2 linked regions of the Rheinheimera salexigens genome follow. Each later gene encodes a partner of the first gene's protein in a complex. Links are inferred from orthologs where the notes say so. Each region holds a gene or a part of one and is shown in the gene's direction. Other genes may lie near its edges.

Region 1 (7,217 bases):
ATGCAGTAAAAACCGCCAGAGTTTCTGGTCATTATTTACCCAGTTTCTGCTATATATGGAGCGTCAGACGGAGACCGGGTTACCTGGAGTAATAATGATAAAGTCTATTCGCCCACTATATTTAATGCCTCTGTTAGCGCTGGGTTGTAGTGCTACAGTGATGGCTGAGCAAATTCCATTTACTAACGTGGATCTGTTAGCGCATTCGCATGTTTGCAATGCTGAAGCAGAAGTTGCCCGCTTAGCCGAAAATGAGCAATTACAAGAAATGGCCAAAGCATTAGTGGAGTTTAAAGCCACTAAGTATTGCTTTATATTAACACCCGATAGCAGTGTGCAATTGCTAGAACAACATCCTAGCTATATTAAGTTTAAGTATAAAACTCAAATTTTATATACCTTCAATAAATATCTACAGCTAGACGATAACCACCAACAAACCGCACAACTAGATTAAAGTCTGGTTAACTCACGCCGATATCTATTTATATTTCTTAAGTAAGAATAGATATGCGGCGTAATTTCACCTATTTACTTACCACTTTTGTATTTAGTTTTCTCTATGCCACTGCGGCTATTTTTTCAATTTATGCTAGTGCTAATAACGTCTTTATCGAAGCAGACTTACAACGCCAGTTTCCTGATACTGAGCGAGTACAATTAAGCGCTGACTCGACATTTATGGCATTGTCACGCCCGCGCATGACTGGCTACCAAAAAGGCACGGTAGTATTAATTGCCGACATTAATGAACACGCAGCCAGCCCAAAATACATTAATTATTTGCGCTTAAACTTAACTGAGCTAGGCTGGAATACGCTATCGATAATGCCACCCGCTATCGCTAGTTTTGACCCCAGCAGCATTGATAGTTATCAGCAACAATTACAACAACGTACCGCAGCAGCAATCACTTATGCGAGTCGTGAACCTGGCGCTATTGTTATTATTGCCCAAGGCAGCAGTGCGGCAATAATTAACCAACTGTATGCCGAGCAACAACTGCCAAACGTAATGGCTTTAATTATTGTAGGGGCCTATTTACCCGAGCTTGCATTGAATAAGCAATTAGCTGAAGCGATTGCCGCTCACACCATACCGGTACTTGATATCAATAACAGTTTAGATAATAGATTTGTTTTAACCCAGCTAAAACAGCGGCAACAGCTAGTCAAGAAAAACTTTAAAGCTATTTACCGCCAACGCTTAATCACGGGTTCTGGGTATGATGCAAGCAGCCAAGACTGGGTGTTACAGGAAATATACGGTTGGTTAGTGTCTATTGGTTTATAAGCTTTAATTACTGCGATGCCGTTTAAGAAGCTCATAAGCGGCTTGAATATCTTGGGTGCGCTGCTTTGCCACTTCGAGCATTTCTTTTGGCACCCCTTGTGCTATTAACTTGTCGGGATGATGCTGCGACATTAATTTGCGGTAAGCACGTTTTAAACCGGTTTCATTTATATCTGCGTCGACACCTAGCACCCTATATGCATCGCTAATACTTAGCTTGCTGTTTGTCTGCTGCTGTCTATTGTGGCTACCAAAAGCTTGGATTAAACGCTCTAATTGCACTGAGCTAACATTCAAATAGCCGGCAACTTGTTGTAACAGCAAATATTGCTCATCACGCATTTTACCTTGTGCACAGGCAGTACTGATTTGGATTTCAAGAAATATCTGTAATACATCTTTGCGTCGGCGATATACCTGATAAAAAGCCTGTAATTGCTGCCGTAACGGAAAGCTAACTAATTTGCCATCGCGAAAAGCGGCTTGAGCTTCTTTTTGTTGCTCTGCAGTTAAATCTAATTGCGCCATAAAATGGGTTGCTTGCTGAATATGCGCAGCCGTCACTACACCCATTGCTTTGGCAATGTGGCCCATAGTGGCAAATGTGGTATAACGAAATAAAGCTTGTTCATCCGTTTTCTCACTAAACAAGCTATTAAAGCCACCATTTTTTTCAAATTGCTGGCTATAAGCCTTATCAAACCAGTGCCCGACCATGATGCCTAACACTAAACCGGGTAAACGAAATAATGCTAAGCCAAATAAGGCTCCTAAAATTTTACCCCACACCCTTTATTCCTTATTAACTGTTTGCATGTCGTAAACATGCTTTATTTCATGGCTGATCTGTTCTGTGCACTATATCGGATTAGCAGGATTTCTAAAATTGATTTATCATAGCAAGTTAGCTATCAACGAAATTAGTAAGATAATCCAAGGTAAGGCAAAAATCGCTGCATGAAACATCGGTTAGCTCTGTTTTTATATTTCCCTCTCATGGCAACTTGCTATAACGCATTTGCTGAGCAACCCACTGCTAATTTCTGCTACCAGCCGATTTTACTACCGGATGCTGTGTCGCATTTAGATATTAACGATCCCGCTATTCATATTAATTCTAATACGGTGGAGTTAAGTAACAACCAAACAGCTCATTTTAGCGGTCAAGTTGAAATCAGTCACCGCGATACATTACTGATAGCACCTAACGCCAGTTATAATCGCTTCCAGCAAAGTTTAACGGCTGCTGGCGGTATTGCCTATTTTAATTCGGATATTACGGTAAACGGTAGCAGTTTTGCGGCCGATATGACCAATGATAAAGCCCAGCTTGATGATGCCCAGTATCAATTTTTAGCCCAAGCCGGCCGAGGCTATGCTCAACAGTTACACGCAAGTCAACAAGGTCTCTCATTACAGGGTGCGCTATTTACCACTTGCCCAACAACAGACAACAGCTGGGCCTTACATGCTAAAGAAATTAATATTGAGGCTGATGAAGGTTGGGGCGAAGCGCATCATGCGGTTTTTAAAATCAGTGATGTGCCGGTATTTTATTTACCTTACTTAACTTTTCCAGTAAATGATCAGCGCCGCTCTGGGGTATTGCTGCCCAAAATTGGCAGCTCACAAAAAGTGGGCTTGGAATTAGAACTGCCCTATTATTTTAATCTTGCGCCTAATTATGACTTAACATTAACCCCGCGCTATATGAGCAAACGGGGTTTACAGCTTAAATCTGATTTTCGTTATTTAACCGAGCAGCATCAAGGTAATATGCAACTAGAGTACCTTGATAATGATAATGAGAAAGCCGATAACTATGGTGCACGTTATTTAGGCCATATTAGTCATTTAAGTGACTTTAGCCCTAAAATTAGAGCCCATATTGATATTACTGATGTGAGTGATGATGCCTATTTAAATGACTTAGGCTCTGATTATGCAAACCAAAGCGATACCCAATTATTGCGCGAAGCGTCTATTAGTTATTATGGTGAAGCCGTTCATTCGCAATTAAAAGTGCAAGGCTTTGAGATTTTAGGTAACTATAATTCTGCCTATAGTGCCTTACCCGAGCTACAGTTAAAGTCAGCAAGCCCTATTACTTTATTGCCAAATGTTAACTTATCTTGGCAAGCCCAATATGCGCATTTTATTAATCAAGATGCTGACATTACGGCGGCGGATCGGGTGCATCTACAGCCAACGATTGAGATCCCATTTATTACTCCTGCGTTAGAAGTAACGGCACAAGCCAGCTTGCTTTATACCTATTATCAACAAACTGCTGCCGACCATATTAGTGGTGTTAGCACTAGTGTAAACCGTACCGTGCCAAAATTTCGCCTACACAGCCGACTTAATTTAGAGCGTGAATACGATTGGTTCGGCGAGCCTGCCTTGCAGACATTTGAACCACAAATACAGTATCTGTATATTCCTTATCGCGACCAAACCGATATTGGCTTATATGATACCACTCGATTACAAGACGATTATTACGGCTTATTTAGACAAAACCGTTATTCTGGTTTAGACCGGATTAATCAAGCTAATCAAGTTACTGTTGGCTGGACATCACGTTTTTATGATAATGCCGATAATGAATTATTCAGGTTTAGTTTAGGCCAGATATTCTTTCTTGAGCAGCCAACTATTACGCCAGAGAATGAAGATGAACTGACATCAACTGAATCCATGCTAGCATCAGAGTTAGTTTGGCATTGGTATCGTAAATGGTATTTCAGTACAGCCTTACAGTACGACATCGATAGTGACAAACTGATAAAAAGTAATGCCTCTTTAGATTACCGCTCTAGTGACAAAAGTTTGTTTCAATTGAACCATCGGTACAGCCGAGCAGTCTCAGGTTTGGAGATCCAACAACTTGGTGTCTTAGGCGCAGTACCTGTTAGCGATAATGTTCAGTTGGTAGGCAGTTACTATCGCGATGTAACAAATCACCGTATGATAGATGCTAGTTTAGGTTTGCAGTATGAATCCTGCTGCTGGGCCATACGACTTGTTGCTAAACGGCAAATTATTACCGATCTGGAGTTGCCAATTGGCAACTTCACTCAGACCAGTAAGCTTGATAGCAGTATCGGCTTACAGTTTGTACTTAAAGGCTTTGGCGACAGCGCCGGCTTTGGTGTCAGCGATATGTTATCTAATGGGATATTTAGTTATCGTCGGCCATATTTACTCACTAATTGATGTAGGATTATATGAAGTTATCTAAAATCATTGCCATAGCGCTGTTGTGTAGTGGCAGTTTTGCTTTGAACGCGCAAGAGCGTGAAATTGATCGCATTGCAGCTGTCGTTGATAATGGCGTGGTATTAAAAAGCGATGTCAGTGAGGTTATTAATCGAGTTAAACGTAATGCAGCAGCGCAAAATCAAACCCTGCCTTCGGACAGTGCTCTGCATACCCAAGCCTTAGAGCGTTTAATTCTGACCAGCATCCAATTGCAACTAGGCCAGCGTATGGGCTTACAAATTAGTGACGCTCAGTTAGATGATACTATTCGTAATATAGCCCAAGGCGAGAATTTATCTTTAGACGCTTTTCGGCAGAAAGTAACAGCGGATGAAGGCGATTTTGAACGCTTTCGTGAGCGCTTACGTGAAGAAATGATTACGGGTGAAGTAGTTCGTGCCAATGTGCAACGTCGTATTTATATCAGCCCGAAAGAAGTTGAAACCCTAATGAAAATTATGGAAGAACAAGGTGCTGTTAATGAGCAGTATAATCTTGGCCATATTTTAATCACTATCCCCAATCAAGCTACTAACGACGATATTCAAGCGGCGAAAGAGCGCGCAGATAAAGTGTTAGCGTTATTACGAGATGGTAGTGACTTTAAACGTATTGCTATTGCTTCATCGTCAGGCAGTAATGCTTTAGAAGGCGGTGATTTAGGTTGGCAAAATATTAACGAAATGCCGACGCTGTTTTCTGAAGCCATTCGTGGTAGAAAGAAAACCGATATTATTGGCCCGCTGCGCTCAGGCGCTGGTTTTCATATCCTAACTATTTTTGATATTCGTGGCGAAAACGTCGCAGAAATTCAAGAAGTTAAATCACGTCACATCTTAATTAAACCTTCTATAATTCTTAGTGAAGACCGTGCTCGGTCTATGCTAGTAGAATTTGCAGCTAAATTACGTGCCGGTGAAGCCGATTTTGCAGAATTAGCTAAAGAGTACTCTGAAGATCCAGGTTCTAAACTCAATGGTGGCGATTTAGGTTGGAGCGATCCAAGTGTTTTTGTACCGGCATTTAAAGATACCCTTAATCGCTTACAACAGAATGAAATTAGTGAGCCATTTCGTACCGAACATGGTTGGCACATCGCGCAAGTACTTGATAAGCGCACTATGGATGCTACTGCCGATAAAAAGAGTGAGCAAATATACCGAATGATATTTAATCGTCGCTATGCTGAAGAGTCAGCAAACTTTTTACGTGAGCTACGTAACGATGCGCATATTGAAGTGATGTCGGAGGATTAATGACATTACGCATTGGTATTACACCTGGAGAACCAGCAGGTATAGGCCCAGATTTAGTGATTGCACTGGCGCAGCAAGATTGGCCAGTGCAACTGGTCGTTTGTGCCAATGCCGACTTAATGCAGCAACGTGCTGCACAGCTTAACCTGCCTTTGCGGATTATTCCTTATAACAAAGCTGAAATAGCGACACCACAAGCCGCTGGTACTTTAACCATAGCCGACTTTGCGATAGAAGAACCAGTAGTAGCTGGACAATTAAATCCGGCTAATGGTCAATATGTGGTGAGCACCTTAAATTATGCGGGTGAAGCTGCAATCAATGGTGAGTTTGACGCTATTGTCACCGGGCCTGTGCATAAAGGTATTATCAATAAATCTGGTATCCCTTTTAGTGGTCATACTGAGTTTTTTGCTTTATTGTCCAACTCAGCGCATGTAGTCATGATGCTGGCAACAGAAGGGCTAAGGGTCGCGTTAGCCACGACTCATATTCCGTTAGCGTATGTTGCTAAAGCCATTACCCGCGATAGATTAATCAATGTCACTCGAATATTGCATCATGATCTGAAACACAAATTTGCCATTGCAGATCCTAAAATTTATGTCTGTGGCTTAAATCCCCATGCTGGTGAAGACGGTCATTTAGGTCGAGAGGAAATAGATATTATGATCCCTGCCCTAAATGAATTGCGGGCAGAAGGCATGAACTTAATTGGCCCTTTACCTGCCGATACCCTGTTTCAACCTAAATACTTACAGCATGCCGATGCCGTATTAGCCATGTATCACGACCAAGGTTTACCGGTGCTTAAATATATGGGCTTTGGTAAATCGGTTAATATTAGCCTTGGCTTGCCACTGATCCGTACCTCTGTAGACCATGGCACCGCGATTGATTTAGCCGCTACAGGCAAAGCCGATACTGGCAGCTTATTTCATGCTGTCCATCAAGCCATTCACTTGGCCACAAAAACGAACTTAACTCATGACTGATAATGTACACCAGGGCCATCGTGCCCGTAAGCGCTTTGGCCAGAACTTTTTACATGACCCGCACGTTATTGATCGCATTGTTAAAGCAATTGCGCCAAAACCACACGACTTTTTAGTCGAAATAGGCCCAGGCTTAGGTGCTTTAACTGAACCCGTTGCTGAAAAGTCAGGTCATCTAACGGTAATTGAGCTAGACCGCGACTTAGCCCAGCGCTTACAACAGCATCCAACATTAGCTGATAAGCTTACTGTGCATCAAGCTGATGCCATGAAGTTTGATTTTGCTAGCTTAGTACCAACAGATAAAAAAATGAAAGTGTTTGGTAATTTGCCCTACAACATTTCAACCCCATTACTATTTCATTTATTTCAATATGCTGACCAAATTGAAAATATGCATTTTATGCTG
Region 2 (7,028 bases), 2.8 Mb from region 1 along the record:
AAGTCCTCTAAGCTAATACCATCAATCATATCTAACGGATCGACTACATTACCTTTAGATTTAGACATTTTATCGCCATTTTCATCGCGGATAAGTCCGGTGACATAAACGGTTTTAAACGGTACTTGTGGCTTGCCGTTTTCATCTTTTATAAAGTGCATGGTCATCATGATCATGCGGGCAACCCAGAAAAAGATAATATCAAAACCGGTCACTAGCACATCGGTAGGATGGAAAGTGCGCAAGTCTTCTGTATTGTCTGGCCAACCTAAAGTAGAGAAGGTCCACAAGGCTGAACTAAACCAAGTATCTAATACGTCATCGTCTTGGCGTAAGGCAAAATCGTTGGCTAAATTATATTTAGCGCGCACTTCGGCTTCATCACGGCCAACATACACTTTACCGTTGTCGTCATACCAGGCCGGTATGCGGTGTCCCCACCATAATTGGCGCGAAATACACCAATCTTGAATGTCACGCATCCAACTGTAATACATGTTTTCGTATTGCTTGGGCACAAATTCAATTTGACCGCTTTCAACCGCTTCAGTCGCTGTTTTAGCTAACGGGGCTACGCGAACATACCATTGATCGGTTAAAAGCGGTTCAATGACTACGCCACTGCGATCGCCATAAGGCACTTTTAAGCCATGGTCATCAATTTTTTCTAATAGGCCTGCATCTGCAAAGGCGGCAACAATAGCTTTACGGGCAGCAAAGCGTTCCATACCAGCAAAGGCTGCAGGTAATTGGCTATCTAGCTCGGTATTAACGGTACCGTCGATATTATAAATTTCAGCATTAGCTAAAATCATCGCGTCATGCGATAAAATATTATACAGCGGTAACTGGTGGCGTTTACCCATGTCGTAGTCGTTAAAGTCGTGTGCTGGGGTAATTTTTACGCAGCCAGTACCAAACTCTTTATCGACATATCTATCGGCAATAATAGGAATGCGCCGGTTAACTAACGGTAGTTCAATAAACTTACCAATTAAAGCTTGATAACGCTCATCATCTGGATCGACTGCTACGGCGCTGTCACCTAACATCGTTTCAGGACGCGTGGTCGCAACCACTAAATAGGTTTGGCCATCAGCGGTGGTTGCACCATCGGCTAATGGGTAGCGCAAGTACCATAAGTGGCCTTTTTGCTCTTTATTTTCGACTTCTAAATCAGAAATAGCCGTGTGTAATTTTGGATCCCAGTTAACTAAGCGTTTGCCGCGATAAATTAAATCGTCTTCATACAGGCGCACAAACACTTCTTGAACCGCTTCAGATAACCCTGGGTCCATAGTGAAACGTTCGCGAGTCCAGTCAACCGAGTTGCCTAAACGACGCATTTGATCAGAAATAGTGCCACCAGACTCTTCTTTCCACTGCCAAACTTTATCAATAAAAGCGTCACGGCCTAATTGATGCCGAGTGGGTAAGTTTTCTGCAGCTAATTTACGTTCTACGACCATTTGGGTGGCGATACCGGCATGATCACTACCGACTTGCCATAAGGTGTTTTTACCTTGCATGCGTTTATAACGGGTAAGTGCATCCATAATGGTTTGCTGAAAAGCATGGCCCATATGCAGGCTACCGGTGACGTTTGGCGGTGGGATCATAATGCAATAATTGCCGTTGCTTTGATCACCTGATGGCTGAAAATAGCCTTTGGCTTCCCATGCGTTATACATGGCTTGTTCAATTTCGCTAGGATTAAAGGTTTTTTCCATGAGAGTACCTGTTTGTCAGTCGATCGTTATCGTGCTTGGAGTGATACCGCGCTGACGATATTGCTTATATCGTTCCCGAGCTTGAGCTTTTAAGTGCTCTTCGGTAGGAACGAATTCGATAATTTGTTTATAACGGTGCGCAAAGTCTGGCACATGCTCGGTTAAGTTTATTAACACTGGGCGGTTTTGCTGCGGGGCTTGCCAGCCAATTTCAACTGCAGCGCCATAGTTTGGACCTTCACCGCTTAAGTTATGCGGGACAAAGCGTTCGGCATCAAATTGCCACAGCTGCTGGTCAAATGCTTCGGCTTGAACTTGGTCGGCAGTATAAACGAAAACCCGTTGTTTTGCCCGATACAGATCAGCACAAAGCTGACAGGCTAAAGCAAAATGAGCTGGCGTAATGCTCAGCTCATTTTGCTTGCTTGGCGCAGCTGTTAGTACGTAAAAGGTAACAGGCATTAACTATCCTGTTGCTGGTTAACGCGGTTAATTAAAAACTGGGTTAACATAGGCACTGGACGTCCGGTTGCACCTTTATCTTTGCCGCCACTGCGCCAGGCAGTACCAGCAATATCTAAATGCGCCCAATTATATTTACGGGTGAAGCGCGATAAAAAGCAGGCTGCGGTAATAGTACCTGCAGCACGGCCACCTAGATTAGTAAAGTCAGCAAAAGGACTTTCTAACTGATCTTGATAATCATCCCATAACGGTAAACGCCATGCCCGGTCGCCACTTTGATCTGAGGCATTCAAAATCTCGTGCGCTAGCGGGTTATGATTGCTTAATAATCCCGTTGCATGTTTACCTAATGCCACAATACAGGCACCGGTTAAGGTTGCCACGTCTATGACTACATCTGGGTCAAAGCGCTCAACATAGGTTAAGGCATCGCACAATACTAAGCGGCCTTCGGCATCAGTATTTAATACTTCAACGGTTTGCCCTGACATAGTGGTTAAAATATCACCTGGTCGATAAGCATTGGCATCTGGCATATTTTCGGCAGCAGCAAGCACTACGACTAAGTTAATCGGTAATTCAAGCTGCAATACGGCGCGTATTGTGCCAAGTACTGAGGCCGCACCACACATATCGTATTTCATCTCGTCCATGGCTTCGCCCGGTTTAATGCTTATACCACCCGAGTCAAACGTTAAGCCTTTACCGACTAATACTACTGGCGCCGAATCATTATCGGCACCACGGTAATTAATCACCGACATCCGCGGGCCATTTACCGAGCCACGGCCAACGGCTAAATAGGAATTCATGCCAAGCTTAGCCAGTTCTTCTGGGCCTAGTACTTCAACGCTAACTTTGCTGGATAATTGACATAAAGCTTGAGCTTGGTCGGCTAAGTATTGCGGCGTGCAAATATTTGGCGGCATGTTGCTAACGTCTTTGCTTAACTTACTGCCGGTGGCGATGGCTAAACCGTGCTCTACTGCTTTTTCACCAATAGTGAGATCGCGACGGGTAGGCACATTAAACACCATTTTGCGTAACGGCCGACGCGTTTCGTCTTTTTTACTTTTTAATTGGTCGAACACATATAAGCTATCTTGCGTGGTTTCTACAGCTTGGCGCACTTTCCAATAGGTATCGCGGCCTTTAACATGCAATTCAGATAAAAAGCATACGGCTTCCATCGAGCCGGTTTCATTTAACGTGCTAATGGTTTTAGCGATAATTTGTTTATATTGGCGTTCGTCTAGTTCACGCTCTTTACCACAACCTACCAATAGTACGCGTTCGCTTAGGATGTTCGGGACGTGATGTAATAATAACATTTGCCCCGACTTGCCTTCTAAATCGCCACGGCGTAATAAGTTGCTAATATAACCTTCACTAATTTTATCCAGTTGTTCCGCTACTGCAGACAAGCGACGTGGCTCATACACACCAACTACAATACATGCACTGCGTTGTTTTTCTGGACTGCCGCTTTTTACACTGAACTCCATGCTAACTCCTGATTCTAACAGACGGTATAAACGTCACTTGGTACATTAATAACCAAATTCTACCGTGATTATATAAAAAAGCTCGGTTTTCTGTGTCGTTTAGTCGATAATAATTGTTATAAACATTAAGTTTACTTAAAAATCGCCAAGCTTCCAGTAAAAAGGTCGGTTTTAGGGGGCGCATTGATCATTTTCCGTTATCTGTTAGGTGAGGTTTTAAAATCTCAGCTAACCGTATTTGTTATTTTAATGACCATTATTTTAAGTCAGCGATTTGTAAAAATTTTAGCTGATGCATCTGAAGGCGAATTGCCGGGTCAGTTAGTGATGAGCATAGTCGCGCTTAAATTACCGCAATTAGCGGTAATTATTTTGCCATTAAGTGCTTTTGTTGGCGTGTTAGTGGCTTATGGCCGGATCTATGCTGACAGTGAAATGACCGTATTACATTCCACCGGTGTCAGTGAATGGTATGTGGCACGTATCACTTTATCATTATCTTTATTATTAGCTCTAATAGCAGGTGCAGTGACGTTATATATTAGTCCTTGGGCGACCGAAAAAGAGTATCAATTATTAGAAAAAGCCGATGCCAGTGCCGGCTTATTTTCATTAGTACCGGGTCGGTTTCAACATACTTCGAATGAAAAAGCGGTGATCTTTGTTCATGACATCAACCGTAATGGTGAATTAAGCAAGGTGTTTGTGGCCCAAAACAGCGGCCAAGGTGGCCAAGAGAATAATCCTGCCCATGCCATTGTTTATGCGCAAGTGGGTAAAGTGACCGAAGATGCGACAGGTGCCCAACAGTTAGAATTAGCCCAAGGGCGTCGTTATGCGGGTGAAGGTAAAACGGCAGCGTTTGAAGTGACCGAGTTTGGTCGTTATCAAATTCAAATTCGTGAACAAGAAGTTGAGCAGCGCCGGCGCAAGTTAGGTAGTTTACCAACTGCAGAGTTAATGCAGCTTGATAGCAATGAAGCCGTAGCCGAATGGCACTGGCGTATTGCTATTTCGTTGTCGATCCCGCTACTGACCCTTATTGCTGTGCCCTTGAGCCGGGTTAACCCGCGCCAAGGTAAGTTTGGCCGTTTAATGCCGGCATTATTATTGTACCTAGGCTATTACGCCCTGCTGATTATTGCGCGTTCAGCGCTGGAAGACGGTACTATTCCGGCCATATTAGGCATGTGGTGGCTGCATGCCTTGGCCTTAATTTTAGGCATGGTGTTAATTTTTAGAAATAGGTCCAGTGCGCAACGATTCCAAGCTTGGCTAGCGGGGCGTAATTAATATGTTAAAGATATTAGATGTTTATATTGGCCGAACGATTTTAAGCACGTCAATGCTAACCTTAAGTGTGTTGCTGGTAATATCGGCCATGTTTAAATTTATCGACCAAATGCGTTCTGTCGGTCGCGGTTACTACGATATGGTGCATGCTGCACTTTATACCTTGTACAGTGTACCTGGTGATTTAGTGACTTTTTTTCCGATGGCGGCATTAATTGGCGGCTTAATCGGTTTGGGCATGCTGGCCAGTAATAGCGAACTGGTGGTGATGCAAGCGGCGGGTATGTCGCGGTTTAATATTGTCAGTTCGGTGATGAAAACCGCCGTTATTATGATGCTAATTGTTATGGCGGTTGCTGAGTGGGGCGCACCTGTTAGTGATAGAGCGGCGCGCGAACTGCGGATTAAAGCCATTTCTGATGGTAATTTATTTGCCGCCCAGCAAGGTGTTTGGGCTAAAGATGGTGATCAGTTTGTCAATATTAAACAAGTTGATGATTTTGGTAACTTAAATAATATTGTTATTTATCAATTTGATGAAGAATTAAAGTTACTGTCGATTGTCAGTGCAGAATCAGCTGTGTTTAAAAACGATGCTTGGTTGCTACAACAAGTAAAGCGACTGCAATTTACGGAGCCAAAAATTGAACAGCAACAATTAGATAAGCAACGTTGGCGGTCGTCATTAACACCGGAAAAACTTGGCGTGGTTACCATTAAACCAGAAATGCTATCGCTAACTGGCTTGGTCGATTACGTCGATTATCTTGAACAAAATGGTCAGGACGCCAGCCGTTATCAATTAGCCTTTTGGCGAAAAGTGTTACAACCACTGACCATAATCGCCATGTTATTAATGGCGTTATCTTTTATTTTTGGCCCCTTGCGTAGTGTGACAATGGGCGCTCGGGTGTTAATGGGTATTTTAACCGGCTTTGCCTTTTACATGACTAATGAAGTGTTTGGGCCAATAGCTTTAGTGTATCAATTACCCCCAGCAGCCGGCGCTATGCTGCCCAGCCTGTTATTTATTTTATTATCAATATATTTGATGCGCAAAAAAGTTTAAGCCCGCGCGGTTATTAGCCGCGCAGATTGCTTAAAACTAAGGCTTAAACTTATTCTTGATGAGGTAGCGGTAGGTTTGGACACTCTAAGTGAAAGGCCACCTTGCGCAACTGCTTTTGCTCGCTTTGTAAATAGGCGGCTAATAAGCTCTGTTGTTGTAACCAGTCAGGTTCAATATGCAATTGCAGTTGTTGCTCGCTGGCGCTAATGCTGATTTCAGGTAAAAAATCGTCACGACGCTTTTGGTTCAGCAATATTGCTAATCGCAATAACACAATTAAATTTACCACTTGGGGTAACTGAAATAAGCTAAAGTTTGGAATTTCTTCGGCACGAATTTTTCTCCGATGAAACCTAACTAAGGTAGCGACTAACAGTTGTTGTTCTTGGTTAAAGCCCGGTAAATTAGCATTTTGCAGAATATAGGCCGAATGTTTTTGTACACTGGACGAGTTAATGTGTAAACCGACTTCAAATAAATTTGCCGCCCATTCTAATGCATTGGCATGTTCTTGCTGTAATTGCCAATGAGTATTCACTTGGTTAAACAAGGTTAAAGCAGTACGACTCACTCTATTGGCTTGGGCTATATCAATATCATAACGGCGCTGCATACTGGCCACGCTTTGCTGGCGAATATCGACATGCTGCAAGCGGTCGCTCATTTCGTATAAAATACCTTCGCGTAGCGCGGCATCTATATAATGTAATTGCTGTATTTGCAGTTGTTTAAATGCGGCAATTAAAATAGCTAAGCCAGAACAAATCAGTAATTTACGATCTTCATTTAAGCCAGGTATGATTAATTCACTACAGTTATTGTATTGCAATAAGTAGCTTTTTAACGTTTCAAGATGGCATAGCTCAATGCTATCGCTGCTAAAACCTAAAGCAACAATAATATCTCGTACCGCCTTTACGGTGCCAGAAGTACCTAATACTTGCTGCCAACCAATGTTTTTAAAGT

The links.
Region 2: lptD (region 1) and lptG share a complex: the UniProt entries of both Escherichia coli proteins name them as parts of the lipopolysaccharide transport and assembly complex. The link is inferred for Rheinheimera salexigens from one-to-one orthologs.

What each region holds. Positions count from the first base shown.
Region 1 is NZ_MKEK01000001.1:562,598-569,814, reverse strand. Bases 1,917-4,881 are described here. They hold lptD (LPS assembly protein LptD), read left to right. Parts: upstream 1,917-2,250; coding sequence 2,251-4,512; downstream 4,513-4,881. Other genes in these bases: surA (peptidylprolyl isomerase SurA), read left to right, coding at 4,524-4,881; djlA (co-chaperone DjlA), read right to left, coding at 1,917-2,082. Also shown: BI198_RS02885 (hypothetical protein), read left to right, coding at 95-457; BI198_RS02880 (DUF3530 family protein), read left to right, coding at 511-1,293; more of djlA, read right to left, coding at 1,297-1,916; more of surA, read left to right, coding at 4,882-5,813; 4-hydroxythreonine-4-phosphate dehydrogenase PdxA, read left to right, coding at 5,813-6,808; 16S rRNA (adenine(1518)-N(6)/adenine(1519)-N(6))-dimethyltransferase RsmA, read left to right, coding at 6,801-7,217. UniProt on the Escherichia coli protein: Together with LptE, is involved in the assembly of lipopolysaccharide (LPS) at the surface of the outer membrane. Contributes to n-hexane resistance.
Region 2 is NZ_MKEK01000001.1:3,320,458-3,327,485, reverse strand. Bases 4,253-7,028 are described here. They hold lptG (LPS export ABC transporter permease LptG), read left to right. Parts: upstream 4,253-4,994; coding sequence 4,995-6,062; downstream 6,063-7,028. Other genes in these bases: BI198_RS15350 (Ppx/GppA phosphatase family protein), read right to left, coding at 6,112-7,028; lptF (LPS export ABC transporter permease LptF), read left to right, coding at 4,253-4,993. In the rest of the region: BI198_RS15375 (valine--tRNA ligase), read right to left, coding at 1-1,730; BI198_RS15370 (DNA polymerase III subunit chi), read right to left, coding at 1,746-2,192; pepA (leucyl aminopeptidase), read right to left, coding at 2,192-3,700; more of lptF, read left to right, coding at 3,884-4,252. UniProt on the Escherichia coli protein: Part of the ABC transporter complex LptBFG involved in the translocation of lipopolysaccharide (LPS) from the inner membrane to the outer membrane.